One region of the Paenibacillus sp. sgz302114 genome, then DNA from elsewhere that is predicted to be linked to it. Evidence: a T-box and tRNA genes for the amino acid it is inferred to sense, from the RefSeq annotation. Region 1 holds a T-box; the other holds one or more tRNA genes.
The links. The T-box of region 1 lies ahead of AC0LWF_RS01880 (valine--tRNA ligase). A T-box ahead of a tRNA ligase gene usually reads a tRNA of that ligase, here a tRNA-Val.

Region 1 (15,005 bases):
GGCTTTGAGGCGAATGCTTCGAAACACGGCGTACCTGCTACGATTAATCGTGTAGGATCCATGGTTTGCCCGTTCTTCACCGAGAAGCATGTTATCAACTACGACACGGCGAAGACAGCGGATCTGGATCGGTTCAGAGCTTATTTTGCATCGATGTTGGATTTGGGCGTTAGCGTTGCGCCGTCCCAGTTTGAAGGCATGTTCGTTTCTGGCGTGCATGACGAGGCGGCAATTGATGCAACGATTGAAGCACACGATGAGGCGCTTCGCCGTCTCTAATAGGAGCTGAGAGTCGTGGTTGAACATCGTTTGTTAACCTATGAACGAAACGGGGAGTGGCTGAGCTTGTCGGCGAAAGAGCTGGCGAGCCATGCTGCCCATGCCGGCGTTCAGCAGATAGAGGCCGGGAGTCATCCGCACCATGTGCGGCAATGGCTGCTGGCCCTTGGTTTATTTCCGGTACGTTACTTGAATCGCCTCTTCTCCGTAGGCGGCATCCAAATGGACGGAGACACGATCCGGCTCCGCACCTTCATTCCGGCCGATCCGGCAAAGGATGCGGTTTATCGGATGGCGATGCAGCAGCGAGAGGAAGTGGAGGCTGTGCGGTCGTCCAATGAGCGCGCACAGGCAGAGGTGCTTTTTCAAGACGACTGGTGCCTCGTCATGGACAAGCCAGCAGGTATGCCTGTTCATCCGAATGCACCCGGCCAGCGCGGAACTCTCGATGAGGCGGCAGCACTCGCCGGTATCGCGCATGGCGACCATCAGTCCGCGAAGCATATCCACCGGCTGGACGATGATACGGCTGGACCCGTGCTCTATGCGCGCAATGAGCTGGCGCAGCTGCACCTGGACGCGGCGATGCGAGAGAAGACGATAGGCAGGCAGTATGTCGCCCTAGTGCAAGGCGTGCTTCGCAGGCCAGCAGGAACGATTGATGAGCCGATCGGCAAAGACCGCCATCATAGTGCCCGTAGGCGCGTGTCACCAGCCGGGGATCATGCCGTTACCCATTACGAGACAATCGCTTCGTACCGCCGCGCCACTCTTGTGCGCTTATGGCTGGAGACCGGCAGAACGCATCAAATCCGTGTCCATATGAGCTACCTTGGTCATCCGCTCGTTGGCGATTCGCTGTACGGCGGCAGTGACTCCCTGCTTCGCCACCAAGCGCTGCGAGGCGAGCAGCTGACGTTCATCCATCCGTGGTGCGCGGAAGAGATGACCGTGCAAGCGGATGAGCCTGAATGGTTCCGAGAAGTGCGCGAACGCTATGCTTCACTGTGAAAATCGTAGTCATGCCTATCCACCCCTTGCCATATAGATAAATAGGGAAGAAAGCTGTAACCAAGCTTTGGTGAGAGGGGAAAGGAGGACGACAACCGTGCCCAGTCAGTCAAACGGTTTGCGATTTGACATTTATGAACGGGTTCATTTGCCTGATGAAGTAGCGGCAATCGACGAGCTGGAAGAAATTGAGCTTGTCCCCCGTATCGGAATCGTTCAGCAAGACGAGCAGGTGTTGTTAAAAGGACATTTGCTCCTGACCGGCGTGTACCGCGCTCAGGATGAGCCTTTAGCTGAACAATCATTGGAACACTGGATTCCTGTCGAAATTACGCTTCCTATGAATCGTATTCACCGGCTGGATGACATCTCCGTAGAGATTGATAACTTCGACGTTGATCTTCTGTCAACGCGAACGCTCAATATCACGGGTGTGCTGTCGCTGAAAGGAATTGAGCTGGGTCATTCAAGCCCGCAGGAAGAGTGGCAGCGGGAAGAGCCTTTCACGGTCGTGCACAAAAGAGATCCGGTAGAGGTGCCGAATTACGAAGCGTTGTTCGAGCAGCAGACTGGTTATGCGGAGCCGCAGGCCATCCGTAATGAAGGTTGGGAGCCCGCCGGCAGCCCGCCTGCCTACAACGATGCGTTTATCCGTGATGCGGCGGCGCAAGCGGCGCAGGCGGCATTCGAGCAAGAGGAGATTGCGCAGGCGGCAGAGATCGTAAGGCAGCAGCAGCTGGAAGAGGAGGCTCGAGAAGCAGAAGCGGCGCTTCAGGCGATTGAGTCCGAGGTGTCTGATGAAGTGATCGAGGCGGCAATTGCCGGACCTCCTGCGGAGAATCCGTTTCTAGCTGACGCTGCGGAACGCGAAGCCAGGAGCCGTCAGCTGGCAGCGAATATCGCAGATGCGCCGGCTGCGCAGCAATTTGGCGACATTTCGGCAATCGAAGCCGAATCGGCGCGAAAATTGAAAGTCGCGGTCGGGGGCAAGCCAGCCGAGGAAGAGGCTGAGGCTGCTCAGCCGCCTGGCGTCGGCTTCCGGTCACTGCTGCAATCGAGCCGCAGGGAGCAGGAAGCAAGGGCGGCGGCGGAGCAATCGGCCGAGCAGGCAGCGAAGGAAGCGCGCAAATCGAGCGGAGATGAAATCGAGTGGAAGAACCTGTTCTTCAGCCGTTCGGGCGAGGATCAGTCCTTCCGCAAGCTACGCATCTGTATCGTGCAGCGAGAGGAGACGCTCGACGTCATAGCAGGCCGTTATCAGCTGCAGCCGCGCGAGATTGCGCTCTATAATCGGTTGCCGGATCAGAGCATTAGCGAAGGCCAAGTGCTGTATATTCCTTAACGCGCGCGAGATAGATGCAGATAAGCCTCCGAAAAGGGCTGTAAGCATTCCTTTTCAGAGGCTTTTTTGCTGTCTTTCCCAAATCTCTGGAAGTGTGGACGGCTGTGGGATTGACGTGGACAATTAAGAACGTGTATGATAGAAAAAATAGGGTTATACTCTTATTATAATGACGTTGATGGGGAAGAGTAGCAGGAATGCCTTCAGAGAGCGGAACCAATGCGCTGAGAGGTTCTGCAGGTAATGAACTGCGACAGGTCGCCCCGGAGTTGCTGGAATGAAACGGTGCTAATCGTTAGTTCAAGCCGGCTGCAGCCGTTATCTGTTCTAAAGTTGTCGAATGAAGCCGTTTCATGCGGTTTATTCGGAACAAAGGTGGTACCGCGGAAGCTAGAACCTTTCGTCCTTTGCTATTAAGGGCGTGAGGTTTTTTTGCGTTTATCCAGTTTATTACGATATTGAAATACATTGGAAGCGAGGAATAGTGATGTCACAGAAACAAGCAATGACAGAGATGCCGACGACGTACGATCCGAAGGCAGCCGAGTCCAAATGGTATCCATATTGGATGGAGGGCAAGTTTTTTGAAGCAGGCAAGCGTCCAGATGCGGAAGCCTATACGATTGTAATTCCTCCTCCGAACGTAACGGGTATGCTGCACATCGGGCATGCGCTCGATTTTACGCTGCAGGATATTCTGATCCGTACGAAACGGATGCAAGGCTATGATGCGCTATGGCTGCCGGGGAGTGACCACGCAGGTATCGCGACGCAAACAAAGGTTGAGCAGAAGCTGCGCGAAGAAGGCGTATCCCGCTATGACCTGGGACGTGAGAAATTCCTGGAGAAAGTGTGGGAATGGAAAGATCTGTACAATGAGACGATTCGTGAGCAATGGGCGAAGATGGGCTTCTCGCTCGACTACTCGCGCGAGCGTTTTACACTGGATGAAGGGCTGTCCGCAGCGGTTCGCGAAGTGTTCGTTCGTCTCTATGAGAAGGGCCTTATCTACCGCGGCAAAAAAATCATTAACTGGGATCCGGCTGCGCGCACGGCGTTGTCCGATATCGAGGTTGAGCATAAAGAAGTGAACGGTCATCTGTATCATCTTCAATATCCGCTGAAGAACGGCTCGGGCTTTATTACAGTTGCGACGACTCGCCCAGAGACGATGCTTGGTGATACAGCGGTTGCGGTACATCCGGAAGATGAGCGCTATAAACACCTCATCGGCGAACTGATTATTCTCCCTATCATCGGCAGAGAGATTCCGATTATTGCTGACGAGTATGTGGAGAAAGAATTCGGTTCCGGTGCGGTAAAAATTACGCCGGCGCACGACCCGAACGATTTCGAGGTTGGCCTTCGCCATAGCCTGCCGCAAATCGTTGTAATGGACGAGAGCGGTACGATGAATGCAGAAGCGGGTCCGTATAACGGTATCGACCGTGCGGACTGCCGCAAGCGGATCGTTGCAGATCTGCAAGAGCTTGGCGTTTGCATGAAGATCGAAGATCATGTTCACCAAGTTGGCCATAGCGAGCGCAGCGGCGCAGTTGTTGAACCGTACTTGTCGACACAATGGTTCGTTGAGATGAAGCCTCTCGCAGCGGCTGCGATCGAAGCGCAGAATGCGGGCAAAGGCGTCAATTTCGTTCCAGATCGCTTTGAGAAAATCTATTTGCAATGGATCGAAAATGTTCGCGACTGGTGTATTTCCCGCCAATTGTGGTGGGGACACCGCATTCCGGCATGGTACTGCGACGCTTGCGGCGCGATGCATGTTGCACTTGAAGACCAAACATCTTGCTCCACATGCGGCAGCGAGTCGCTTCGTCAAGATGAAGATGTACTCGACACTTGGTTCAGCTCGGCATTATGGCCGTTCTCGACACTCGGCTGGCCGGAGCAGTCTGAAGACCTAAAACGGTTCTATCCGACGAATGTTCTAGTAACAGGTTATGATATTATTTACTTCTGGGTTGCGCGGATGATCTTCACGGCGCTTGAGTTCACAGATGAGAAGCCGTTCAAGGACGTTCTCATGCACGGTCTCGTTCGTGACGAGAACGGCAAGAAGATGTCCAAATCGCTTGGCAACGGCGTCGATCCGCTTGAAGTGATCGAGAACTACGGCGCTGATGCGATGCGTTTCATGATTTCGACAAGCAGCACGCCGGGTCAGGATCTGCGCTTCCGCTGGGAACGCGTTGAACAAGCGCGTAACTTCGCGAATAAGATCTGGAACGCTTCACGGTTCGCGCTCATGAACCTTGAAGGCGTAACGGCAGCTGACATTGACATCAATGTGAAGCTTGGAACGGCAGATCGCTGGATTCTTCACCGTCTGAATGCTGCGGTTGCTGACGTGACGCGTCTGATTGACAGCTATGATTTTGGCGAAACCGGCCGTGTGTTGTACAACTTTATCTGGGATGACCTGTGTGACTGGTATATCGAGTTCGCGAAGCTGAACCTGAACGGTCAGGACGCGGAAGCGAAGCGCGCGACACAGTCCGTACTCGCATACGTACTAGATCGTACACAGCGTCTCATTCATCCGTTCATGCCGTTTATCAGTGAGGAAATTTGGCAACACTTGCCGCATGAAGGCGAGACGATTACGCTTGCTCCGTGGCCGGTTTATGATCCAGCGTTTGAAGCGCCTGAAGCTGTTGCCGAGATGGAGCTGCTCATGGATATGATCCGTGCGGTTCGAAACATCCGTTCTGAGGTTAATGTACCGATGAGCAAGAAAGTCGAGCTGCTCGTGAAGCCGTCGAGCGATAGCATTGCTGCCATTCTGACGCGTAACGAAGAGTTCATTGTCCGCTTCTGCGGCACGTCGAAGCTTGAGATCAGCGAAGCTCTCGCTGCTCCGGATAAAGCGATGACAGCAATCGTTACAGGCGCACAAATGTACTTGCCGCTTGCTGGCCTCATCGATATCGAGCAAGAGATTGCTCGTCTGAACAAAGAGGTTGCAAATCTGACAAGCGAAGTTGAGCGTGTGGAGAAGAAGCTTGGGAATGAAGGCTTCGTTGCGAAAGCGCCTGCGAAAGTCATTGAGGAAGAACGCGCGAAAATGGCTGACTATGCGGAGAAACGCGAGAAAGTGCTTGCGCGTATTGAGGAGCTGAAGGGCTAGAACAGCCCTTCTGAGCTTGTCAATTCGCAGCATTTCGCTGCAGAAGGAAGAAGGAAATCATAATGACTGAACAACAGTTATCGGCACAGCTTGCTAGCTATGAAGAAGCAAGGGATTGGATTGTGGGGCTCGTCCCATTCGGCATTCGCCCTGGCATGGAGCGGATCGAGAAGCTGATGGAGCTGCTCGGCCGCCCGGAGCGCCGGCTGAAATTTATCCATGTGGCGGGCACGAATGGCAAAGGCTCTGTCTGCGCTTATTTGACCAGTGTGCTGCTGCGATGCGGCTATGATGTAGGGACGTTCACGTCCCCTTACATAACGAAGTTTACGAATCGTTTCAAGTATAACGATGCGGACATTCCCGATGAAACGCTGCTTATGCTCGCGAACAAGCTGAAGCCCCATGTCGAAGCAATTGCACAGACCGAGCTTGGCTCACCTACGATGTTTGAAGTATCGACGGCGCTGGCGATTTTGTATTACGGCACAGTGTCATACCCTGATTTTGTCGTGTGGGAAACTGGGCTTGGCGGACGTATGGATGTGACGAATATCGTGACACCGCTTGTGTCGGTTATTACGAATGTTGGTCATGATCACATGGATATTCTTGGCGATACGATTGAGGCAGTCGCGACAGAGAAAGCTGGTATCATTAAAGCAGGTGTTCCCGTCGTCAGTGCAGTGACACAGCCGGAGGCAGTAGCCGTTGTAACTTCGACGGCTCAGGCGAAACGCAGCTCGCTTTATCTATTGGGTGAAAAGTTTCATGAATCGGCGCTTCAAGTGGCGGAGAATGAGCAAACATTCCGTTTTGACGGCTTGTTCCGTACGATTGAACCGCTGACCATTACACTAAATGGTGCACATCAACGGACGAATGCAGCCGTAGCTGTCATGACGCTTGAAGTGCTGCGGCAGTATTATGCCGCTATCATTGAGGATGAAGACCTACGGGAAGGGCTTCGTACTGCAGCTTGGCCGGGGCGCCTCGAGATGATTCAGCAGTCGCCTAGGCTGCTCATCGACGGTGCGCATAATCCGGAGGGCGCCCAGACCTTGGCGGCTGCGCTTCGTGATACGTATTCGTACAAGCGTCTGCATCTCATGATGGGGATGCTATCGAATAAGAATCATCGCGACACGCTCAAGCATATACTACCTCTAGTGGATACGCTTATCGTGAGTGAGCCGAATTTCCGCAAGGCAATGCCTGCTGCGGAGCTGGCTGAGCTCGTCAGCGAGATTCGTGATTCAAGTGACCGTCCTTTTGAGCTGATCGTTGAACCGGATTGGAAGCAGGCTCTTAAGAGACTGCAAGGTTTGGCGAATGAAGCGGATTTGGCGGTCGTTACCGGAACGCTCTACTTAATTGCAGACGTCCGCTCCCAATTGCTCCACAATAAGGATTCTGAAAAAGGTTGGTGAACCGTCTTTGAACACAGCAGAGCACGTTCATTTCATCGGTATTGGCGGTTACGGCATGAGCGCCATCGCGCGCGTCATGCTGGAGATGGGCTATAAAGTGACAGGCTCAGACGTTGCCGGGCAAGAGCTTACGGAGAAGCTTGCAGCCAAAGGAGCGCGTATTTACATCGGTCACGAGCCGGAGCATGTCAAAGGGGCGGATTTGGTCGTATATTCGACGGCGTTATCTCGTGATAACGTCGAGCGCGTCGCTGCGGAGAAGCTGAACATTCCGATTCTTCACCGCGCTCAAATGCTTGCGAAATTGATGAATAACGGCAAAGGTGTCGCTGTCGCTGGCGCGCACGGCAAAACGACGACATCCTCGATGATCGCACTGGTGATGGAAACTTGCCAGCTCGATCCGACGTATATCATTGGCGGTGAAATCGTCAATGTCGGTACGAATGCGAAAGCCGGCAAAGGCGATTATGTCGTGGCAGAAGCGGATGAGAGCGACGGCTCGTTCCTGCAGTACCATCCTACAATTGCCATCGTGACGAATATCGAACCAGATCATCTTGAAAACTACGACGGTGATTTCAATAAATTAAAAGCAGCTTACGTGCAGTTTCTAAGCCAAGTGAGGGATAGCGGCAAAGCGATCGTCTGTGCGGACGATGATAATATGCAAGAGATGCTTCCTGAGCTTACAGCAGGTCCTCTTGGTCGTGAAGGCGTACTTACGTACGGCATTGACCATGAGGCGATTTACCGTGCGACAAATATTACACTCGGCGATCGTAAAGCATCGTTCGATATGGCGCGTCACGGCCAGCTGCTTGGCCGCATTGAGCTGTCTGTTCCAGGACGGCACAATGTGTACAATGCAATGGCAACAGTCATTACATGCTTGGAAGCGGGCGTATCGTTCGAAGCGATTGCGGAAGCCATCGTTGATTTCCGCGGCGCGAAACGCAGATTCCAGGTGCTCGGCGAAGTGAATGATATTCTCGTTATTGATGATTATGCGCATCATCCGACAGAGATTCAGGCGACAATCAGCGCTGCCAAGTCGACGGGCAAACGGATCATTGCGGTGTTCCAGCCGCAGCGGTATACGCGCACGTTCTTCTTGCTCGAGCAGTTCAGCCGTGCGTTCTCGGAAGCGGATGAGGTGCTCATCACGGATATTTATTCACCCGCTGGGGAGCAGCAGATCGAAGGCGTTCACTCCAAGAAGCTAGTGGAGATGATCATCAAGAACAGCAATGCCAATACGTCATACTATCCGACCAAAGAGGAAGTGCTGACGGTGTTGACGGACCAAGTGAAGCCAGGTGATCTCGTCATTACGATGGGTGCCGGTGATATTTGGAAGGTTGCGGATTCACTTGCGAAGACGCTCCGCGGGAAGGCTTGAAACGTTTGCCTCCCTAAATCCCTCCAGAGGAGGGACCCCAAGGGATTCGTCCCTCTGGACCCCCGAATGGTTTAACGTTTGAGTGACAGAGGCGCGTGCGGAGATTCGTTAGGTGGGGGAGAAGTGTTGTCACTTGCGTGACAAGACTTCTTGTCTGAACAAAAAAAGCTGAGAATCGTGATTTCGATTTCTCAGCTTTTTTTTTGTGTTTTAACTAGCTAATATCCTGCCATACTGCAAACTTATTGCCATCGGGATCATAAAAATGAAACGACCACCCGCAGCCGCCATTATCTTTGAGCTCCGAAACATTCGCTCCATCTTCTTTCATTAAGCGGTATAGCTCCTCAATTTCGGTCACCTCGAAACAAGCTGCTTCCATCACATACTGTTCATCCTTTTCATCCCAGTCGTGGGTAACGAAGTTCGACGTTTGCTTCTTTGTTGTCTCTAGGAAGAAGATCCCTTGTCCGGAGTCGAGTTTTACATTGCCTTGAGGAGATAAAGCAACCAGACCATATTGCATAAAGAACCGTTTTGCGGCTTCAGCGTTTGTCACAGGTATATAGATGCATTCAATCCGCTTTAAGCAGGCTTTCGTATGAGGATACTTGCGCTCTAGCTCATGCTTTAACTCTAACTTATTCACTGAAACTCCCCCTTAAGTGGTGTGAAGTATTTATTCTGAATAAAATAGGGAATTCCTTCCACTCGGAATGGGAGTGGTGAGTTTCATGGTGCTGAAAGAGAGATGGGGGAAAGAAGCTGGTTCGCTGGACTACATGGTGCTGAATGTGATGGACGAGGGTGAGAAGCTGGTTTGGTGGACTACTCTAGGTCACTGGAAGTTACAGAATATCGGCGAAAGGAACGAAAGAGAGTCCTCCAGGTATCTACATTCATCTAACCTCGCAAAAAAAACTGAGAAATCGGACATCCGATTCTCAGCTTTATCAACATTAACTATGCGATTGTTGCGAGGTACGCATCGAGCTGCGCTAGTGTGCCTGCGAAGCCGCCTTGAACGAGGTGATGCGATTCGTTGAACGTTTTGATTTCCTCATCGGAAGCGTTGTATGGCTTGCCGCGCATGACTAGCAGCGTTTTGCCGCCTTCTTGCTCTTCGAATACAAGCTCGTTCCAAACTTCAACCGGCCAAGTTGGCGCCATCGGATGGCGGTGGCTGTTACCCTCTTTGTCCGAGAAGGAAGTGATGTAGACGAGTCGATTCGGCTCGTCGATCTCACGATACTCGAATTTGCCCCACATTTCCTGTCCATCCGGCGTCTTCATGCTGTAGTGAAAGAGACCGCCTTGCTTAAGGTCAACTTTGCACTCGCCCATTTCAAGCCCTGCTGGACCCCACCAATGCTTCAAATGCTCGGCTTGTGTGAACACCTTAAATACAAGCTCGCGAGGAGCGTCTATTACGCGTGTAATGAGCAATTCATTTATGTTTTCACCGGTAGTTGTTTGATTATCTGCCATGTAGATTCCTCCAAAGTTATCATTTTGTACGAGAGTGTTAATAATCTTACGAGCTTACGAACGTGCTTAAGAGGTCCTCCTACTCTTCTTGATTAGGGTCCTTCGTCTGCAGCTTGCGTAGATAAATCTCCAAATCATCGAACTTTCCTTCCCAGAAACGGCGGAAAGAACTGACCCAGTCATCGAGCTCCTTGAGCGGCGCAGTTCCTAGCTTGTAAATTCGCCGATTGGCAACCGGATGCACCTCGACGAGACCCGCCTCAAGAAGCACGCGCAGATGTTTGGATACTTGCGGCTGATTCAGTTCTAGCCGTTCGGCGATTTCGCCTACTGTGTGAGGGCCGTCTCGCAGAAGCTCGACAATTCGTAATCGGTTAGGCTCAGCAAGAGCGCTCATAGTCGAATTCATGTTTTGAATATACCTCATAAGGAATATTCCTGTCAAGGAATGTGAGTTGGCGGAGTCATACTTCTCTTAACTTTTTCATAGACTCGTACTAGAGTATGTGGACAAGGAGAGAGTGCGATGAACAATAAAGGACGCATTACCTATCGTTTCGATCAGCGGAGCGGAGCACGGATGGAGCCGAAGCAGGAAGAGAAGCGGCGCGAGAACTCCGCGAATGTCGTACCTTTTTTTCAAGAGGAACTTAAATTTACTTCCGATATAGGTCCATGGAACAGCTCCTTCCAAAATGATGCCCAAGCGCTGGAGCAGCTTATTCGTGAGGCAGACGGTCAATTCCCTAAGCAGAAGCCGCGGCGTGCAGAGCATGTCCGAGAATCAATTGAACAAGAGCAGCAGCCCATGCAACCAGTGTCTGAACAGCGCCGGAACCATACTGAGATCCAGCCATACCCAGAGACGGACGTGCTCGAACCGATTCTGCTAGGCGATGAATACGAAGAAACGCCAATCAAACGACCAGCGCAGTCTCCTCAGGTCATTGATATGTATCCGATCATTGATGTCGAAGAGGAAGAACGGTATCGCCGCGCAAGCAGCAATGATCGAAATGCTAGAGCTTCCTTTGGTTCTTATTTAACGGGATCATCGCAACGACCGAGTAGAGGACCGTCATGGTATAAAGTATTTGCTTCGGTCACCGGGGCGATCGCAACTGGCGCGATATTTGGTTATTTTGTACTTACACTTTTTACTGGCGGCAACGGTACGACTGGCAATGATGCAGCGACTGTAACAGGCAAGCCTTCTTCCGGCACGAGCACGGATTCAACTGCAGCCGGTACAGACAAGAATACAAACAAAAATCCGAATACAGCGACTGACACGTCCGGCACTGCTAACAGCAGCAACCAAGCTATTTCACAAGCTGCACTGGTGCAAGTCAAAGTGCCTGCCTCCACGTACTATATGCTTCAGTACGGAGTATTCAGCAACAAGGAGGGGCTTGATGCAGCAGTAAGCGAGCTGAACGAGAAGGGGCTTGCAGCGGCTTCCTTAACGTCTAGCGAGGACTACCGTGTCTACGTGGGCATGTCGACGGACAAAGACAACGCGCAGCTGCTCGGCCAGCTTCTGACGGGCATGGACGTTTATGTGAAGCAGATCGAATTGCCTGCGGTTTCCTCGATTCCTTTTAAAGGCGACAGCTCCGTCGTCGAATCATTCTTCTCTCAAACGAACGACCTGCTAGCGAAGCTGGATTCGTTAACTTTGGAGCAATTAAGCGGTGCAAGCACAGGCGGTTTGGCAGCAGGAGATTGGAAGAAACTGCATGAGACCTGGACACACTCCGCTTCACTCATGGAAGCAGGCATGACAGACAAAGTGAATAAGAACGCACTGTTGAAGCTTGTCCAGTCCATCAATACTGCGGCGCTGGCAGCTGATGCATATGTGAAGAAACCGTCGGAAGCCTACTTGTGGACCATGCAGAAGTCATTGATGCAAGCTGTATTCACTCAGAAAGGTTGGTTTGCTTCCATGGATGCATTGTAATGCGTTACTTCCCCGCGTATAATAAAGTGTACGTGTCAAATTATGGCGAGGGACGTAACAAGATGAAGAAAAATTTCTGGGTATTTTTATTATTTCTGCTTATTGGATTATTGACAGGCGCACTTCTTTCCCGGTGGCTGTCGGAGGTACCAGGACTTTCGTTCCTCACGAAAACAACGACGATAAAGTGGGCGCCAGCAGCGGATTTGCTCGTGCTCAGCTACAATTTCTCGCTTCGAATTGAGATCAGCCTACTAAGCATCGCTGGACTAATTGCAGCGATTTGGGTTTACCGCAAGCTATAACGGGGTATCTATGTATGCGTAAGGAGCGTCACCATGAACGTGAGATCTTCTTCGAATTCTTCTTCAACTATACGCCAGCTTGTGCTGGCTTCATCTTCTCCCCGCCGGCAGGAATTGGTCGCGTCACTCGGCCTTTCCTTGCCGGTTCTCATTTTGTCCAGCGATGCCGATGAAAGTACGCCGCAAAACTGGTCTCCGGCAATGATCGTGGAGCAGCTAGGTCTGCGTAAGGCCAGAGCCAGCGCCGAGCTGCTAAGCAGTGAAGCTAAGAAGAGTTCTCTTATCATCGGCGCAGACACGATTGTCGTGTTAGACGGCAAAGTGCTCGGCAAGCCGTCGGACAAGAACGACGCTGTTCGGATGCTGACAGAGCTCGAAGGTCGGCAGCATGAAGTCTATACCGGCGTCGCACTCATCGAACCTGCTACCAGCCGCGAGCTTGTCTATCACCAAATGACGCGCGTGACGATGAAGCAGCTTGGCGAAGAACGGATTCGGCGCTACGTCGATTCCGGGGAACCGCTCGATAAGGCCGGCAGCTACGGCATTCAGGGACTTGGCGCAACAATGGTGGAGCGAATCGACGGCTGTTATTTTAACGTAGTCGGACTTCCGTTATCGCTGCTGACGGACATGCTAGATGAATTCGGCATCAATGTGATTTAACAGCTAAGAGACGAATCTCGCACAAAGGCAGGGATGTCTATGGAAGCAAAGCCATTCGTTTTGAAGGATGTACCGAACAGCGAAAGACCTCGGGAACGTATGATGTCGGCGGGGGCTGAGGCGTTAAGCCATGCCGAACTGCTGGCGATCTTGCTGCGAACCGGAACGAAGCGGGAATCCGCGGTTCTGCTCGCTTCGCGTATCTTGAATCAATGCGGCGATTTGCGGGGTTTAGTGGATATGAGCATAGCGGAGATGACGAAGATCCGCGGCATCGGGACGGCGAAGGCGGTCCAGCTTCGAGCAGGCATTGAGCTCGGACGCCGGCTTGCTAGAAGCCAGCAAGGCGAGCTTCCTACCATACGAAAACCAGCCGATGCTGCGAACTTATTAATGGAAGAACTTCGTTATTTGAAACAAGAACATTTTGTCTGCTTGTTTTTAAATACGAAGAATCAGGTTATTTTAAAAGAAACATTATCCGTCGGCACCCTCAATGCGACCTTAGTGCATCCTCGCGAAGTATTTCGGGCGGCTATCAAATGCAGCAGTGCTTCGTTGATTTGCGTACACAACCATCCAAGCGGCGATCCAACGCCGAGTCCTGACGATATAGCGCTTACGAGGCGCCTGATCGATGCAGGTGAACTTGTAGGCATCGATGTTCTCGATCACTTGGTAATAGGTGACAATCGCTTTATCAGTTTGAAGGAGCGAGGTCACATGTAATATAATAAGAGGGATTGTCTGAAAGCAGAAAGGAAGTATACAAACATGTTTGGAACGAAAGATCTAGGAATTGACCTTGGCACAGCTAACACACTCGTCTATGTAAAAGGTAAAGGCATTGTCGTAAGAGAACCGTCCGTGGTCGCTCTGCGTACAGATACAAAAACGATTGAGGCCGTCGGCGAGCAAGCGAAAAAAATGATTGGGCGTACACCAGGCAACATTCGTGCGATTCGTCCGATGAAGGACGGCGTTATCGCGGACTTCGAGACAACGTCGACAATGATCAAATACTTTATCCGTCAAGCGCAAAAGCAGCGTGGCTTATTCCCACGCCATCCGAATGTGATGGTGTGTGTGCCGTCGGGCATTACTGCTGTTGAGCAGCGCGCCGTGAAGGACGCGACGGAACAAGCGGGCGCTCGCGAAGCGTTCACGATCGAAGAGCCGTTCGCGGCGGCAATCGGAGCGGACTTGCCAGTATGGGAGCCGACAGGAAGCATGGTTGTTGACATCGGTGGCGGTACGACTGAAGTCGCAGTTATTTCGCTCGGCGGTATCGTAACGAGCCGTTCGATCCGCATTGCCGGAGATGAGATGGACGAAGCGATTATGCAATACATCAAACGGATGTACAATCTCATGATTGGCGAACGGACTGCGGAGCAGTTGAAGATGGAGATCGGCTCTGCGCTAATAGGAGATCGGACGGAAACGATCGAAATTCGCGGTCGTGATCTCGTAACAGGCTTGCCGAAGACGCTGCCGGTTTCGTCGGAAGAAATTTGCGATGCGCTGTCGGATACCGTGAATGCTATTGTCGAAGCAGTGAAGGTTACCCTTGAGAAATGTCCGCCAGAGCTGTCTGCGGACATTATGGACCGTGGTATCGTTCTTACAGGCGGCGGCGCGCTGCTGAAGAACCTGGACAAGCTGTTGTCGCGTGAAACAGGCATGCCGGTAATCGTAGCAGAGAATCCGCTCGACTGCGTTGCAATCGGCACTGGCCGCGCACTAGACAATATTGATTTGTTTAAAACACGCGGAGGCCCGGTTTCTCGTTCCAAAAGATAATATCCGGCGTGTGTATCGATGGGGAAAACGGATGAGCAACGCTGATTGCTGTGAACGAACCAACGGGTTCGTTCAGCATCCAGCGCGGAATGGGCAGGTGTAGGGAAGTTGTTTAATTGGATGCGAAACAGACGGATGTTCGTCTTAATGCTTGTGTTTATATTATTC
Region 2 (15,005 bases), on a different contig from region 1:
CGAAGCTGTCCATGCTGCAGCGCTTCGGGTATATGGCACAGTCCGATGCCCTTTATAACGAGCTCACAGCCAAGGAGAATTTAAATTTCTTCGGCTCCCTCTTCGGGCTGAAAGGCAAGCGGCTCACGTCCCGCATTCAAGAAGCGATGGCTATCGTGGGTTTGCAGGAGGATCTGAACAAGACTGTCTCTGCCTACTCCGGCGGGATGAAACGCCGCTTGTCGCTTGCCCTTGCACTGCTTCACGAACCAGAGCTGCTCATACTGGATGAGCCGACTGTCGGCATTGATCCGGTTCTCCGCCAGTCGATCTGGCACGAGCTCGGCGCGATGCGAGAACGCGGAACGACTATCATTCTGACAACGCATGTTATGGACGAAGCAGAGAAATGCGATCGGCTCGGCCTCATCCGCGATGGCAAGCTAACCGCGCTCGGTACGCCAGCCGCTATCAAAGAGAAGAGCGGCACTTCGACCATCGAAGAAGCGTTCATCTTCTACGGGGGAGGTGTGAGAGCATGAGAATCCGTGCGTTAGCTATTCGAATTATTCGCCAGTTTGTGCGCGATAAGCGGACACTCGCGCTCTTGTTCCTTGCGCCTCTGCTCATTCTTACATTAATGAAGCTTGTCTTTAACGGAAACTCAGTTGAACCAAATATCGGCGTCGTCCAAATTCCGAACGCAATCGTCGAACGGTTAGCGAGTTCAGACGCAACGGTTACAACGTACGATAATTCCGCAGCTGCCGACGAGGCTATGAAGAAAGGCGATCTAGATGCGGTGCTCTCGCTAGCTGGCGGTAAGCCTGCGATTATGCTTGAAGGCAGCGACCCTTCCACCAGCAAAATGGTACTGCTCCTGCTCCAGCGCACGATGAGCGCAGAAGCCCCAGGTGTCGCGCCGGCTGTCACCTATTTGCACGGAAGTGCGGATATGGCGTCCTTTGACTATTTTGGCCCAGTTCTGATCGGCTTCTTCTCTTTCTTCTTCGTGTTCATGCTCGCAGGTGTCTCTTTCCTTCGCGAACGGACCAGCGGCACGCTTGAGCGGCTGCTTGCGACACCAATTCGAAGATTCGAAGTCGTGCTCGGCTACTTGACCGGCTTTGGTCTGTTCACGCTTCTGCAGGCTGCACTCATCGCCTGGTATGCCATTGACGTGCTCGGACTGTATATGGACGGTTCAATCTGGCTTGTGCTGCTGATGAATTTGCTGCTGTCGTTAACAGCGCTGACGCTTGGCACGCTGCTGTCCTCTTTTGCAAGCAACGAGTTTCAAATTATTCAGTTCATTCCGCTTGTTGTCGTACCGCAGGTGTTCTTCTCCGGTCTATTCAACCTGGAATCCATGACGCCATGGCTGCAGCAGCTGAGCCACATTATGCCGCTCTATTACGGCGCAGATGCATTGCGAGGCATAATGATCCGTGGCGAAAGCTGGGGGGACATTCAGCTCGATATCTATGTTCTGCTTGGCTTCTCGACGACCTTTGCGCTGCTCAACATCCTTGCGCTGAAGAAGCATCGTTCGATTTAACAAGAACCTAGCGGATGTGGTATGATCGTGGCTAGCTAAAGGTACCGGGTCCTAGAGGAGTTGACGTGAAGATGACCGAAACGATGGAGCTGTGGATGGAAGAATTGCTGAAGAGCGAGGCCGCCAGCGAGAAAATGACGGAGAAGCAGGCGAAGATCTTGGCCACCGCCATTGAGGTGTTCGCCGAGAAAGGCTACGCCGCCTCTTCAACAAGCGAGATTGCGCAGCGCGCAGGAGTCGCCGAAGGCACGATCTTCCGCCATTATAAGACGAAGAAGGAGCTGCTCCTCTCCATCGTAGCACCGGCGATAACGAAGCTCATCGCACCATTCGTCCTGCGCGGCTTCGGCAAAGTGCTCGACTCGAACTACGAGAGCTTCAACGAGGTGCTGCGGGCAATGATTGAGAATCGAATTGAGTTTATCGCGAAGCATCGCAGCATTCTGAAGATTCTTTTGCAGGAAATTCCGTTTCATCCGGAGCTGCAATTGCATCTGCAGAAGGATATTCTCGCGAAGGTGCTGGAGCGTCTCCAGAAGATCGTCGTCAAGTTCCAAGCGCAAGGCCAAATGGTTGACATGCCTTCAATGACAGTTATAAGGTTGTGCATCTCCGCCATTATGGGCTATATCGCGGTAAGAACCGTCTACGGCGAACGTGAAGATGCCGTCTGGGACGATGCGCGGGAACGTGAAGATACGATCAAATTTATTATGCGAGGGCTTGGCTATAACGGTTAAGACCGGCTAAGCTTCAATCGTTAGAACCCTTTCTCTACAGTCTGAGCACCCCTACAACATCGGGTGCTCTTTCTTTTTGTCATCGGGACAGACCCAACAAGCAACAAAAAAGACGTGCCTGGATATGGACATCCATCACACGTCTTTTGATTCATTTATTCCGATATCGTTCTCGCCTGATGCGCCGGCGAATTGTCCAGCATGCGGAAACGCAGCAGCAGTGCGATTCCGGCAAGCGAGAGCAAGCCTCCTGCCACGTATGGCAGCGTAATGTCCACCGAGAACAAAGAAGCCCCGACGAGCGGACCAACAATTCGGCCGAGGCTGTCCATCGAAGAACTAAGTCCTGATGCGACCCCTTGTCCAACCGTCGTCTTCTGGGTAATCAATGATGTTACGCATGGACGGATTAGCGCGTTCCCGATTCCGAAGATTGCAAGATAGATTGTCGAAGTCGTCAAGGAATGTGCGGTTACGAGAAGCAAGAAGCCTACTGCCGAGATGATGAGACCTGCCGCAATATACATCGGCTCTTGTCCTTTACGAATACGTCTGCGAACGACTCCGCCTTGGATAAGCGCACCAACAAGGCCGCAGACGAGGAACATGACGCCAACCTGCAGCGGAGTTACATCGAAGCGCTTCATCCCGAACAATTGCAGTGTTGCTTCAAGGCCTGCAAGCGAAACCGATACGATCAGAGCAAGAATATACAAATATTTGAGCGAGCCGGTGAACGCCTTCCAGCGGGACGGCTTCTTCTCGGTAGCCGCTGCTCTCATCTCTGGTGTCAGTGATTCCGGCAACTTCGTCACGGCAATCAGAAACGTAATGAGTGCGAGCGCAGCTGCCGCGAAGAACGGCGTATTTTGCGATACGAGACTTAATAATCCACCAAAGCCAGGCCCGATCGTGAAGCCTAGGCCGATCGACATGCCGACAAGCCCCATGCCTCTTGTCCGTTGATCGGGTGGCGTAATATCTGCTACATAAGCGACAATAACGGAAGTTACAGCTCCTGAGAACAGGCCGCCTAACAATCTGGAAGCATACATAATCGGCAGGCTGCCGTCTGCAATGCCGAACAGCAGGAAGCTTGCAGCGAAGCCGAGCACACCGATGAGAATTACAGGACGTCGTCCGATACGGTCAGACAGGCCGCCCCATAGCGGAGACAGCAGAAACGCTACCGCAGAATAGACCGATAACATAAGGCCGGTATGGTATTCAACCGCTCCCGGACTTGCTTTTTTAATAAGCTCCGGCAAAACCGGAATAATAATCCCAAACCCGATAAATGTCGTAATTAGCATCAGCATGACGACGCCAAGTCGTTTGTCTTTGTTCATTTTGTTCCCTCCACTCCATCATCGTACCACAACTGCCTTATGTCTTGTTATGAACAAATGAAGAACAAACAAGAGCAGCAGATCGACACCGCTGACGAGAAAAGGAGCATGCGGTCCCAGCATATCCCATAGCTTGCCTGACATAATGCTGCCGAATACCGTTCCCAGCCCTTCGATGGTTAGGAAGAAGCCCCACACTGCACCCCGCTCCGCCTTCGGTATCGCTTGAGCGATTAGCGCATTCCAAGCCGGAATTATGCAGGCGTAGCCAATGCCTACGAAGGCGATAATAACCATAACTAGCGGCAAATTGCGCGTATAGCCTAAGACCGACAACGATACCGCAGCGACTAGGAAGCCTACATGCAAGAACCACTTTGTGCCAAACTTATCGACCCATTTGCCGACAGGAATGAGACCAAGCACGATAACGGCTCCACTGCAGATCAGATACATACTGTACTGCTGCGGCGTGAGATGAAGCACGGTCCGCGCGAATTGGGTCAGCACAGGGGTCAGCAGCCCGAGCGCGAAGTTCTGCATGAACATCGCCGGGTAGAGCAGCTTGCTCGCATGCAGAGACTTGCCCACCTTTGCTAAGTAGCTCCGGACGCGTGCCAGCCACGGCAAGTGCTTCTCTTGTGCACGCTCAGAAGCTGCGGCAACAGGCGCTTCGTCCCGATTTTCAAGCGCCAACGACTGCTTCCTGCCTGGTAAGAACCACGCGACAAGAATGACGACAATCATCATGACAAGCAATATTCGAAAGGCAGGTGTATATGTATGTACGATGAAGAAATTAATGACGATCGGCCCGCAGCCAACGCCCGTGAGCCATGCCATGTATACGACGCTCATAATAGTACCGCTGGATTCGTTCCCTGCAACTGTAGTCGCCCCATTGATGACACATGGCCAGAGCGGCGAAGTGCCAATGCCGAGCAGCAGACAAGCGACGACAATCCACCCGAGCCCGCTCGTGTACGAGACGATTACAACGGATGCGGTCGTGAACAACACGCCGAACAACATCACGTAGCGGTAGCCGATCCGATCGATGACCCAGCCAAGCGGGCTGCGGAATGCGTTATCACCTATATATTGAAGCGCGAGCGCCCAGCCGACCGCATAAGCGGACAGATCAAGCGATTCCCTCATATAAACTGGAAGAATCGAAACGAGCAAAGCCCCTTTCACGAATTCAACCAAATACATAATAATGAGGAGCTGGACGACAAATGGTGACGATAATACTTTTTTCCCTGCCCAGCCTTTAGCGATTCTCATACTTGTTCCCCTTCCATGCTTGCTTTGCACTAGACTCGTGTCCAAGTTATTCTAAGCAAAAAAGTTACTTGCAATCCCCCCTAGTTTTGCTATACTGGGCTTTGTTTATAAACACACTAACCACGAAAGGCTGGGATGAATGCAAATGGATCATACCCGGACTCCGCTGTTTAGCGCACTGCGCAGACATGCGGCCAATAACCCTGTTCAATTCCACATTCCTGGACATAAAAAAGGTCTAGGCAGCGATGCTGAATTTCGCGAATTTATCGGTGACAACGCGTTGTCCATCGACCTTATAAATATTGCGCCGCTAGACGATTTACATCAACCGACTGGCGTTATCGAAGAGGCCCAAAAATTGGCAGCCGATGCTTTCGGAGCTGATTATACCTTTTTTTCCGTACAAGGAACAAGCGGTGCCATCATTACGATGATTATGTCCGTCTGCAATCCGGGCGATAAAATCATAGTGCCAAGAAATGTTCACAAATCGGTCATGTCCGCCATTATATTCGCCGGTGCCCGTCCCGTGTTCATCTCGCCAGCCCGCGATTCGAATCTCGGTATCGATCATGGCATTACGACGAAATCCGTAAAACGTGCTCTTGACCGTCACCATGATGCGAAAGCGGTGCTCGTCATTAACCCGACGTATTACGGCATCTGCGCGGATTTGAAAGAAATCGTCGATCTTGTCCACAGCTACGATGTTCCTGTTCTCGTTGATGAAGCGCATGGCGTGCTCATTCACTTCCATGAGAAGCTGCCAATGTCAGCTATGCAAGCTGGTGCGGATATGGCAGCAACGAGCGTCCATAAGCTTGGCGGCTCAATGACGCAGAGCTCGGTACTCAACCTACGCAGCGGCCGGATTAATCAGCATCGCGTGCAGACGATCATGAGTATGCTGACGTCTACGTCGACCTCTTACATCTTGCTCGCTTCACTAGACACGACTCGCCGCAACTTGGCGATTAACGGTCACGAAATTGCGGAGAAAGCGATCGAGCTTGCGCAACATGCTCGTACCGAAATTAATAAGATGCCAGGCCTTTACTGTATCGGTGAAGAAATTCTCGGCGGCGAAGCGACGTACGATTACGATCCAACGAAGCTGACCATTCACGTCCGTCATCTCGGCATTACTGGCTACGAGACAGAGAACTGGCTGCGCGACCATCACAACATCGAAGTTGAGATGAGCGATATGTACAACATTCTCGCTCTGGTTACACCAGGCGATACGTCTGATTCGGTTGGTACGCTGCTGCATGCGCTTCGCGATCTGGCAGAACAGCATAAAGTGAATGAAGCGAATGAATTGATTGTCAAAATTCCAGAGATTCCACACTTGTCGCTGACGCCGCGCGAGGCATTCTATGCCGAGACGGAAGTCGTGCCTTTCAAAGAATCAGCTGGTCGGATCATCGCTGAATTCATCTATGTCTACCCACCGGGCATTCCGATTCTGCTCCCGGGTGAGGTTATCTCTCAGACGAACATCGACTACATCGTCGATCACGTCGAAGTTGGCCTGCCGGTAAAAGGTCCGGAAGACCGCAGCATTCAATTTGTAAAGGTAATCGTAGAGGAAGAAGCGATTTCCTAATCTCAAGAATCGAATCTATTACAGCAACGTTTGCCCCTGCTCTCCTTCATTCGAAGGAACGGCTGGGGTTTTCTTTTTGCTTGCTACCCTATTAGGACTGGCGGTTATTGTCAATCTTATTGCGATAATGCTATGATGTGGAAGGAGGTGGGCATTATGAGTCAAAGCGCTTACATCAAATTCGTGCAAGGTTCTGCCGTGGATCAACTCAGCCTAAGCGACGTGAAGGAACGGCTCGGCCGTTACAAGGAACAAACCTCGCTTACCGGTCAGCAATTGGCCTGGGACTATCAAGGCGCCGCATTTCCTTATACCATTGAGACGAAGCCCGGGGAAGAGAATCGGTGGTTTTACTTGAAAGGAACGACACCGCAGTACAATCATATCCTGTTCGGTGTTGGAACAGAGAGCGCTGGCGAAGCTACGATCTCGCATGTACAAGTGGTGCTTCCCGACTCCGCTACACATGGCGATAAGTCGAAGGCTAATGAGCTGTGCAAATATTTTGCCAAGCATCTGAAAGCTGAACTAACAATGTTTAACGGGCGTACCATTTACTATAATCCGCGCAAATAAGAAAACTCCGAGGCCCATGGGCTTCGGAGTTTCTTCGTGCATCGTGCTATAGGTTCTAAGCCTCGTTCTCACGCTGCGCGATTTCTTCATAAAGCTTAGTTACGCGTTCCCACTCCGTATCGTCTTCGATACCTACCAGGAATGCTTCACCGTCTTCTTCTTCAATACGGAAAATAATTCCGTCAGCCTCCGGATCGTTGCGGTCCAGCAATACGGAGTATACTTGGTCTTCCGATTCAAACGTAAATACCATCACCATCTCACGCTCGACGCCTTCTTCGTCAGTGACTAGGAAAACATGCTCTTCGTGGTCATGATCATGGTTGCAATTCTCATCATGTACGTGATCGCTCATTGTAAAGTAACCTCATTTCCATTCTTGATTCTTTTCCTTCGTATCGTAACATGTAAGCATCCTCAGGGTCAAACGAAAGCGCCTCTACTAAGTAAAGGCGCTCGGAACGGCATGATCCTACTTGGAATTGGACGTGATTGTCTTCTCAGACACGAGCTTCCAATCTTCCGATCCCGCTACTTTCATATAGAAGTTGATTGTATACTTGCCTGCCGATTCGAACTTATAATCGTAATCGTCTGTCCGATACCAGAAATTATCCTTGTCAATCGCAACGTTATTCGATTGAATCAGGCTCTCGTTGCCGCTTGGATTCGCAATCGTAACCCTCACAGCAGAGATATCGGTCTTAAGATCGTCAATTTGGGCGAAGACCTTGAACGAAATTTTATCGCCCTTGTTCACGTTTCCGAAGATCTTCGTGTCCTGGAAGAGGAACATGTGCACGTTCGGTTTGTAGATCGTTACTTTCTTGGAATTGTCGTCCCATAGTACAATCGACTGCAAGTTGTTGGCGATTTGTCTAATCGATAAGTAGGTTTTGCCGTCAGTGAAGATGCCGCTATCATCTAGCTCGCTCCCGTTTAAGAAGACCCGAACACGCTGTGAAGCTGCGTCCGCGAAGAGCATCGTTCCACCCCATAGCGACAACACGAGCGTCAAAAGGAGTAGTTTTCTGAACTTCATGGTTGTAACCTCCGTCCGTTAATCTGGATGTATGGTTATACTCACCAAGTCGTCCAAAGTTGCGCCAATTGAAAACATTTTTTCCTTACCAAATCCTGTCACATTATGTTGAATATTGCGCTTGCCCGGGAAATATTCAGGTCATAATCCTTTGCTCGCTACACGAACGTCCGGGTCAAAATGCAAGGTACGCCTTTGCCCACAGCCCCAGGCTGCTTCATGTTTTCGTAATAGCGCATCCCTCTCGCACATGGCGTTTTGCACACTCCGCATGTGTCCGACAAGACGAGCTTCAACACCGCCTGTTTGCGGTCTGAAGCGCTCTTCTTCTTCTTCTTTGTTGCTTTGCCTTTACCGGCCATGTTATCCGCACCTGCCCATCTTAACGATCCGTTCATAGCCATCGTATGTAGGCGGATGCGCCTTTGTGCTTGACCAAGGTTTTCCTTTTCATTTGTATTAAGAAGTGATAAATTTGAATGGAACCTATCGCTATAGGAGGACAATTGCTTGGATATCCAGATGCTCGGCACGGGCAATGCTTTTGCGAAGTTGTACTTCAATACCAATGCGCTGATCTATACGCAGCAGCATACCATTCTGCTTGATTGCGGCAACACAGCGCTGCTGTCCATGCACAAGCTGGGTAAATCAGTCAATGACATCGATGCAATTCTCATTAGCCATATTCATGCTGACCATATCGGCGGCTTGGAAGAGCTGGCCTTTCAGATGAAGTTTATTTATAAAAGAAAACCGCTGCTATTCATACCGGAAGCGCTTGTCACGCCGCTCTGGGAGAGCTCATTGAAGGGCGGTCTGCTGCAGGATGAGTGCGGGTCGCTTGACGAATATTTTGAAGTCAGACCTATCGTACCTGGAATTAACAATGAGCTGCTGCCGGGATTTACAGTCGAGCCGATTCAAACGGATCATATTCCGAACAAAATCAGCTATTCGTATTACATAAATGAGATGTTCTTTTATTCCGCCGATCTGAAGTTTAATCCTGAGCTTCTTCATAAGCTCGTGGATCGTGGCTGCCAGAGAATCTTCCACGATTGCCAACTGAGGCCGCCAGCCGTCGTACATACGTCATTGGACGAGCTCTCTTCGCTCCCAGATTACATTAAAGAGCGGATTTGGCTCATGCATTACGAGGATACGAAACCTGACTACGAGGACAAGGCTGGCATCATGCAATTCGTTGAGCAGCATGTGCGCTATACATTGTGAGATAGAAAATAGACAATATAAAAAGCCCGCTGAGCGGGCTTTTTATATTGAAGCTTATCTAGAAGTTAGGCAATTGATCGAGGTTGTTCGTTGGATCACCGTCGGCATTGCCTCGGATATACGTTTCGCCGTCTTTGCCTTTGAACGAGTTTACTCCGGCAATCGCACCGCTCTCTACTTCCGCAAGTGCCTCCTCATAGTTCAATACTCGTCCAGTGGACGTTTGGAACGAGGTTAGATCACCATCGCCATTCTTCTGCACCGCGACGAATGACTCTCGCTGCTCACCGGCTGCTTCTCCGGATTGTTCCGGCATTCTCATGTACATGGGGATTCCTCCTTTTGGCAAGTCATTCTTGTAGGATGGCTGATCGGAGGCTTAATTATGCGGGAATCGGAATTTATTGGCCATAAAATGAAAAAATCCGGGATGCCCTTTAGGAGCATCGCCGGATTTAAGGCGTGTTATCTTCACGTAGTGGAGGCTTCATTCTGCCCGTTTCTATTCTGCCTGACGACGGTGGCGGCCCAATTACTCTTCCTTTATCGGATGAATCATAAACGTCGCTGAATACTGATGTCGAGCTCGGCATAACCGTTTCTGACTGCTTGCGCAAGCAACCCGTACACACGAATAGGAATAGAACGATACAGCACAGCATGATTGTCTTCAAGTATACCACTCCCGTTGGTGAGATGGGATTAGTATACCCGTGAAGCTAACATAGCAAACATTTCCTCATTTACCGTTTGGATGCCTTCGCTTCTGGCGGGAGCTTTCTCTTCCATACAAAGGTTTCATCATAGGCGATCGTATCATTGATGACCATCTTGGCTACACACAAGCAAACCGTACCGACGATACCAAACAAACCAACCAGCCATACAAATAAATGAGCAGCTTCCGCCACTAGACAACCCGCCTCCTCAAGGTTAACCTCTTGAATACACCTTATGCGGCTCGGTGTCGATTTAGACTAATTTTTTGTGAAAAGTGGTTGACATCTATTTTGCCGTTTGCTATATTATTACTTGTCACTAATGAAGTAGCTCATATGATCTGATAGCTCAGCTGGGAGAGCACTATCTTGACAGGGTAGGGGTCACAGGTTCGAACCCTGTTCAGATCACCATAATTCAAACCGCAGAACCCTTGATAGATAAGGGTTCTTTTTGTTTATATAAGGAGAACTGAACTGTAATACAGCAAGGTTGATGTAAAGACTGATTTAAACGAACCTAGCTCTTGCCGAGACAGGCGATCTAGAAATACATTTTAAATAAAGGACTATGTCCACTCGAGATGATGAAACCATCTTTCGAGTGGATATGGTCCTTTTGAATGTATCAAGAGATTCAGATTCATTGTTTTTCCGTAACGCCCCGTCACCTGCAGCCCTTAGAAGTCATCCTTATTACCCGAGCGGTTCCATCGTGAAGGAACTGAATTGAGCATAACCCTCTAACTCTCCGAATACGCCTTTGGCATAGAGGCCAATTCGCGGCGCAGTGAAGCACAAGAAGCGATTGCTTCGTTCCGGGTAAAGAGATTCTGCTGATAATGCGATACCGGTTTCTTCGAAGACTAGGCCGTCTATGGAATAGAAAAGCGTAATAAGCTGAGTCCTCGGTTCTAAACGGATTTTAAGCCAAATCCGCTCGCCATGCTGTATAGGCAGGCGCCATGTGCCTAGCGTTGTCTTTAGCACGTTCACATATTGTCCGACCTCTAAGTAGAGACCTTCGTGCTCTTGATTCTCGTGCAAACGCTTGACGTCGAACGGCTGGGCCGCCGTTTGGCCGAGCCCATTGCGAACATTGAAGAACAGGAATGCATCTGTGTCCCGATACATCGTCATCCCGGCTTCCTCGCCCCTGCTCTCTGGATGGAAAGCTACCGTGGCGGTCGCTTCAAATCCAAAACTCTGCCAGCGCCTCGTTAATAGGAGCGTCGATTGCAGGGAATATGGAATAAACGGTTTACAAGCTATCCGAAGCCCTTCGGACGACAACGAATACCCCTCTTCAACAGGATGTCTAACCCATTCCCAATCGGGAGAAAGCTCGTTCCCTGTAAACGAATCATGGATCTCGCAAGCCGATGCATGTTCCTGTCCCTGTCCGGCAAGCGGCAGCACCATTGACGCGCAGGGTTCGCCCGCGTCTCCGACCGTGAACCATTCATCATCCGTCCATTGAACCGGCTGAAGGAACGTTTCCCTGCCAAGCGGGCAATAACCTCCCGGCGTTAATGGTCGTCCTCCGAGGTGGAACATCCACCAGTTGCCTTCCTCATCTTGAACGAGCTTACCATGGCCCGCCCGCTGTATAAGTTTCTCTGGATCACGTTGCGTAAGGACAGGATTATGCGGGCAAGACTCATAAGGCCCCCATATCGAACGGCTCCTCGAAAGAGTTTCCATATGATCGAAGAAGGTGCCACCCTCGGCAAGCATGAGGTAGTACCATCCGTTTCGTTTCAAGATATGCGGCGCTTCCGGGGCTGCGCCTCCCGTTCCCGGCCAAACCTGCTTCGCTTCACCGACGAAGCATGAACCATCATGCTTCATTTCATGCACCCATCCGCCGCCGAATACCAAATAGCGCTTCCCATCGTCATCGTTGAAGATCGACGGATCTATAAAGTGATGATTAAGAATGATCGCCTCGCTGTAAGGCCCCTCCGGCCGGTCAGCCGTGAACAGCAGCGTCGTGCAACGCGGCTGACCGTGATAATAAGGAACGACTACCCGGAACTTGCCGTCATAATAGGAGATATCAGGCGCGAATACGCCGAAGGAATCCGGCATCCCGGTTAGATCGAGCTGGCTCTTCCGCGTAATGACATGACCGATCGGCTTCCAATTCGCCAAGTCGCGGGAATGGAATACTTGAACACCAGGGAAATACTGAAACGTCGAGGTCACCATATAATAGTCGGAGCCTACTCTGACAACCGAAGGATCGGGATTATCTCCGGGTAGAACCGGATTGAAAACTCGGTGAGCCGCATCGGTGATCATGACCTGCTCCTTCCTCGGATCGGCTGCTCTTGACTTGGATTTGAAATTGGATTTGCATGCGGCCAAGGCAAGTCATACGAAGGGGTATTCACGTAGCGCTCCATCGATAGGCGCAGCGTGATACCAGTTCCAGCTGGCATGGAAACGTGCAGCCATTTCCCATTTACTTCTATTGTTTCTTGAACATTGCCGAGTAGGTCGGTTACTTCGCCAAGACCAAAGCTATGCTCGCCGAAAACGCCTGCTTGGACGATTAATTCTTGGGTCTCGAACAGGCTCGTGTTGACCAAATGCAGCGTCATGGAATCCTCCCCTAGCTTATCTACTAGGGCTGAAATTCCTGCAGGCAGTCCTGGACGTTTAGCCAGCGCGTCAAAATATCGCACGCGGCCATGCTGAAGCCCGCCATGCGAAATATGCATCGGTCCGCCAAGGGTCAGTTGAACAAGCCCTTCGAAGTAGAGCGGACACATCTCCTGCCAAATGTGAATGGCAGAGTAAATCCCATCGCTAAAATGCTCCGTCCAATTGTACGGATCTCCTTCAGGAGCGCGCATCTTGGCAAGCTGATTTCCAACCATTTCATAGTTCGCGCTTAGAATTCTCTCCGGGTAATCAGGGTTGAGCCCTCGAATGTACTGATACCACGGCTGCGTATTGCCAATATAATGCTTCGTTTCGCGGCCTGTTCTTGGATCTCTTCCTGAGAATGCCGGGACAATCACTTCGTTCCAGTCATGGTCCTTCGCAATTCGCTCAACACGGACCAGATCTTCATCCGCCATCGACATGGTCCAGAGATAAATCGGATATTTGGGAAGCGCTTCGCGGAAGTCCGTCCAACCGGAGTCAACATGTTTATAAGGAACAAGCCATTTGCCATCTTGCTCCCGTCCTAGCTTCCAATTGGCGTCCAGTTGCTCCCTTGCTAGCCGCAGCCCGTTCATATCCCCTGTTAACAAGACGGTATTCATGCAAGCGTTCGTCAGCGGTTCGATAATCGTCATAAACCCGTGCGGCCAGCGCCAGCCGTAATAGCCGCCCCACCACTTGCCATCATTATACTCTCCGATTTGCCCTGTCAGGCCGATGTTGTCGGGAATGATACCACCGTTTAAACGAGTCCGTTCCTGCCACGCCTCCACATAATCGATCACCCAGTGTTTCAGCTTCTGATCCCCTGTGTGAAGAAACGCATGCGTGATCAAGCCCGTTGCGTTCAAGTTAAGCGGAACATCGCCGCGGTTCATTCGTTCGTTCATCATTCGAATGATTTGCTTATAAATGCCGTCGTTCGACCAGGCGCATTTCATGCTTTCGAAATCCACGCCAGGAATATCTTCATATGGAGCTAAATAATCGTCGAGGATGCCACGGTGCGTGCTCCAATCCTCTTCATCGACTTCAAAACGCGGTCCTCGGCTTCCATTTAACGGTGAACGGATTAACTTCAAATCGGAATCATAATTGAGTGCTTCCGGGTCTTCCCCTGTGTACATCCGCGCAAAATTAACAGCGCGTTGGCGGTCCTTCAGTGTCGCGGGGCCCGCCAAGCCTAGGAAGTAGAGATATAAATAGCCTTCTCCGTGGTGCATCCAGTCATAGTAAGCATCAAATTCCCGGTGAAGTTGACCATACTCTGTCCACTGCCAGGTGATACCGTCCCAAATTTTACGCGACACTTCATAGAGCTCGCTGCTTCCGCCAAGGACATAGAGCAGTGCCAGGTTCATGAAGCCCTCATAAGGATCATCCGATCCATCCATACCCGGCCAATGATCAAACCAAATGAGCGTCCCGTCCGGATGCGTGTAACGTTCGACGAACTCTTTCGCAGACTTGTTTAAGGTTTCGAATAGCAGCTGCTCCTGAAGCGCCCATTGCGGAGGGACAATTCGTGACGACGCGCCTACTTTAGGCATGGTTGATGTCATTTCATTCACTCCTCTAACAACTAGTCAAACAATGGCTGGCCTTGAAACAGATCGTAGACACGCTGAAGTTTATCATTATCCAAGCCTTTCCCATCGCAGTAGGACAGATTGGTTCGAAGAGACTTCCGCGAAGACGTTCCCGTTAATGTCACATGTATAGCGGGATGACTTAAGCTAAAACGCATGGCCGGTTCAATAAGGCCCTTCGGCTCTGTCTTACGCAAGAATTGGAGCTGGTCGATACGGCTTAGAGCTTTGCGCGAGATTTCCTCTTCCAGAAAATGAGCAGGCGCATCCGCCAGCATGCCCAACCCCAGAACGCTGCCATTGATGACGCCGATACCGGTTTCCTGCGCAAAAGGCATCACATCATCCTTAGCCGTATGGTCGATTAGCATATAGCGGGTATAGAATTGAATGGCATCGAAGCTGCCTGTCCTCATATAATCCATCAGTAGAGGCAGGACGCGAGTCGTCACGCCGGTAAAACGAATTTTCCCATCCCGCTTCAGCTTCTCGAGTGCAGGAACCGTTTCGTTCATTATGAGATCCACCGGTTGCGTTTCCACATCGTGCAGCTGCAGGATATCGATGCAATCGGTTTGCAGCCGCTGTAAGCTGTCTTCAACAGAACGGATCGTGCTGTCGTAATCGTAGCGAAGATCCGAA

Region 2: it encodes a tRNA-Val, which carries the amino acid that the T-box ahead of AC0LWF_RS01880 (valine--tRNA ligase) is inferred to sense. The anticodon was not compared.

What each region holds. Positions count from the first base shown of each region.
Region 1 covers NZ_JBVYOI010000001.1:417,365-432,369, forward strand. The annotation lists gene hemL (glutamate-1-semialdehyde 2,1-aminomutase) at 1-279, shown strand, start outside; gene AC0LWF_RS01870 (RluA family pseudouridine synthase) at 295-1,290, shown strand; gene AC0LWF_RS01875 (LysM peptidoglycan-binding domain-containing protein) at 1,388-2,632, shown strand; T-box leader at 2,799-3,043, shown strand; gene AC0LWF_RS01880 (valine--tRNA ligase) at 3,120-5,780, shown strand; gene AC0LWF_RS01885 (bifunctional folylpolyglutamate synthase/dihydrofolate synthase) at 5,843-7,210, shown strand; gene murC (UDP-N-acetylmuramate--L-alanine ligase) at 7,218-8,612, shown strand; gene AC0LWF_RS01895 (VOC family protein) at 8,827-9,261, opposite strand; gene AC0LWF_RS01900 (SRPBCC family protein) at 9,576-10,100, opposite strand; gene AC0LWF_RS01905 (ArsR/SmtB family transcription factor) at 10,180-10,509, opposite strand; gene AC0LWF_RS01910 (SPOR domain-containing protein) at 10,627-12,063, shown strand; gene AC0LWF_RS01915 (DUF4321 domain-containing protein) at 12,126-12,368, shown strand; gene AC0LWF_RS01920 (Maf family protein) at 12,402-13,034, shown strand; gene radC (RadC family protein) at 13,074-13,763, shown strand; gene AC0LWF_RS01930 (rod shape-determining protein) at 13,809-14,837, shown strand; gene mreC (rod shape-determining protein MreC) at 14,958-15,005, shown strand, end outside.
Region 2 covers NZ_JBVYOI010000003.1:305,736-320,740, forward strand. The annotation lists gene AC0LWF_RS10655 (ABC transporter ATP-binding protein) at 1-521, shown strand, start outside; gene AC0LWF_RS10660 (ABC transporter permease) at 518-1,537, shown strand; gene AC0LWF_RS10665 (TetR/AcrR family transcriptional regulator) at 1,609-2,277, shown strand; gene AC0LWF_RS10670 (MFS transporter) at 2,433-3,626, opposite strand; gene AC0LWF_RS10675 (MFS transporter) at 3,645-4,913, opposite strand; gene AC0LWF_RS10680 (aminotransferase class I/II-fold pyridoxal phosphate-dependent enzyme) at 5,059-6,525, shown strand; gene AC0LWF_RS10685 (DUF1885 family protein) at 6,682-7,101, shown strand; gene AC0LWF_RS10690 (DUF1292 domain-containing protein) at 7,157-7,456, opposite strand; gene AC0LWF_RS10695 (stalk domain-containing protein) at 7,574-8,143, opposite strand; gene AC0LWF_RS10700 (hypothetical protein) at 8,302-8,505, opposite strand; gene AC0LWF_RS10705 (MBL fold metallo-hydrolase) at 8,666-9,379, shown strand; gene AC0LWF_RS10710 (DUF3892 domain-containing protein) at 9,438-9,707, opposite strand; gene AC0LWF_RS10715 (hypothetical protein) at 10,123-10,290, opposite strand; tRNA gene AC0LWF_RS10720 (tRNA-Val) at 10,437-10,512, shown strand; gene AC0LWF_RS10725 (glycoside hydrolase family 43 protein) at 10,795-12,402, opposite strand; gene AC0LWF_RS10730 (DUF8034 domain-containing protein) at 12,399-14,336, opposite strand; gene AC0LWF_RS10735 (aldo/keto reductase) at 14,357-15,005, opposite strand, start outside.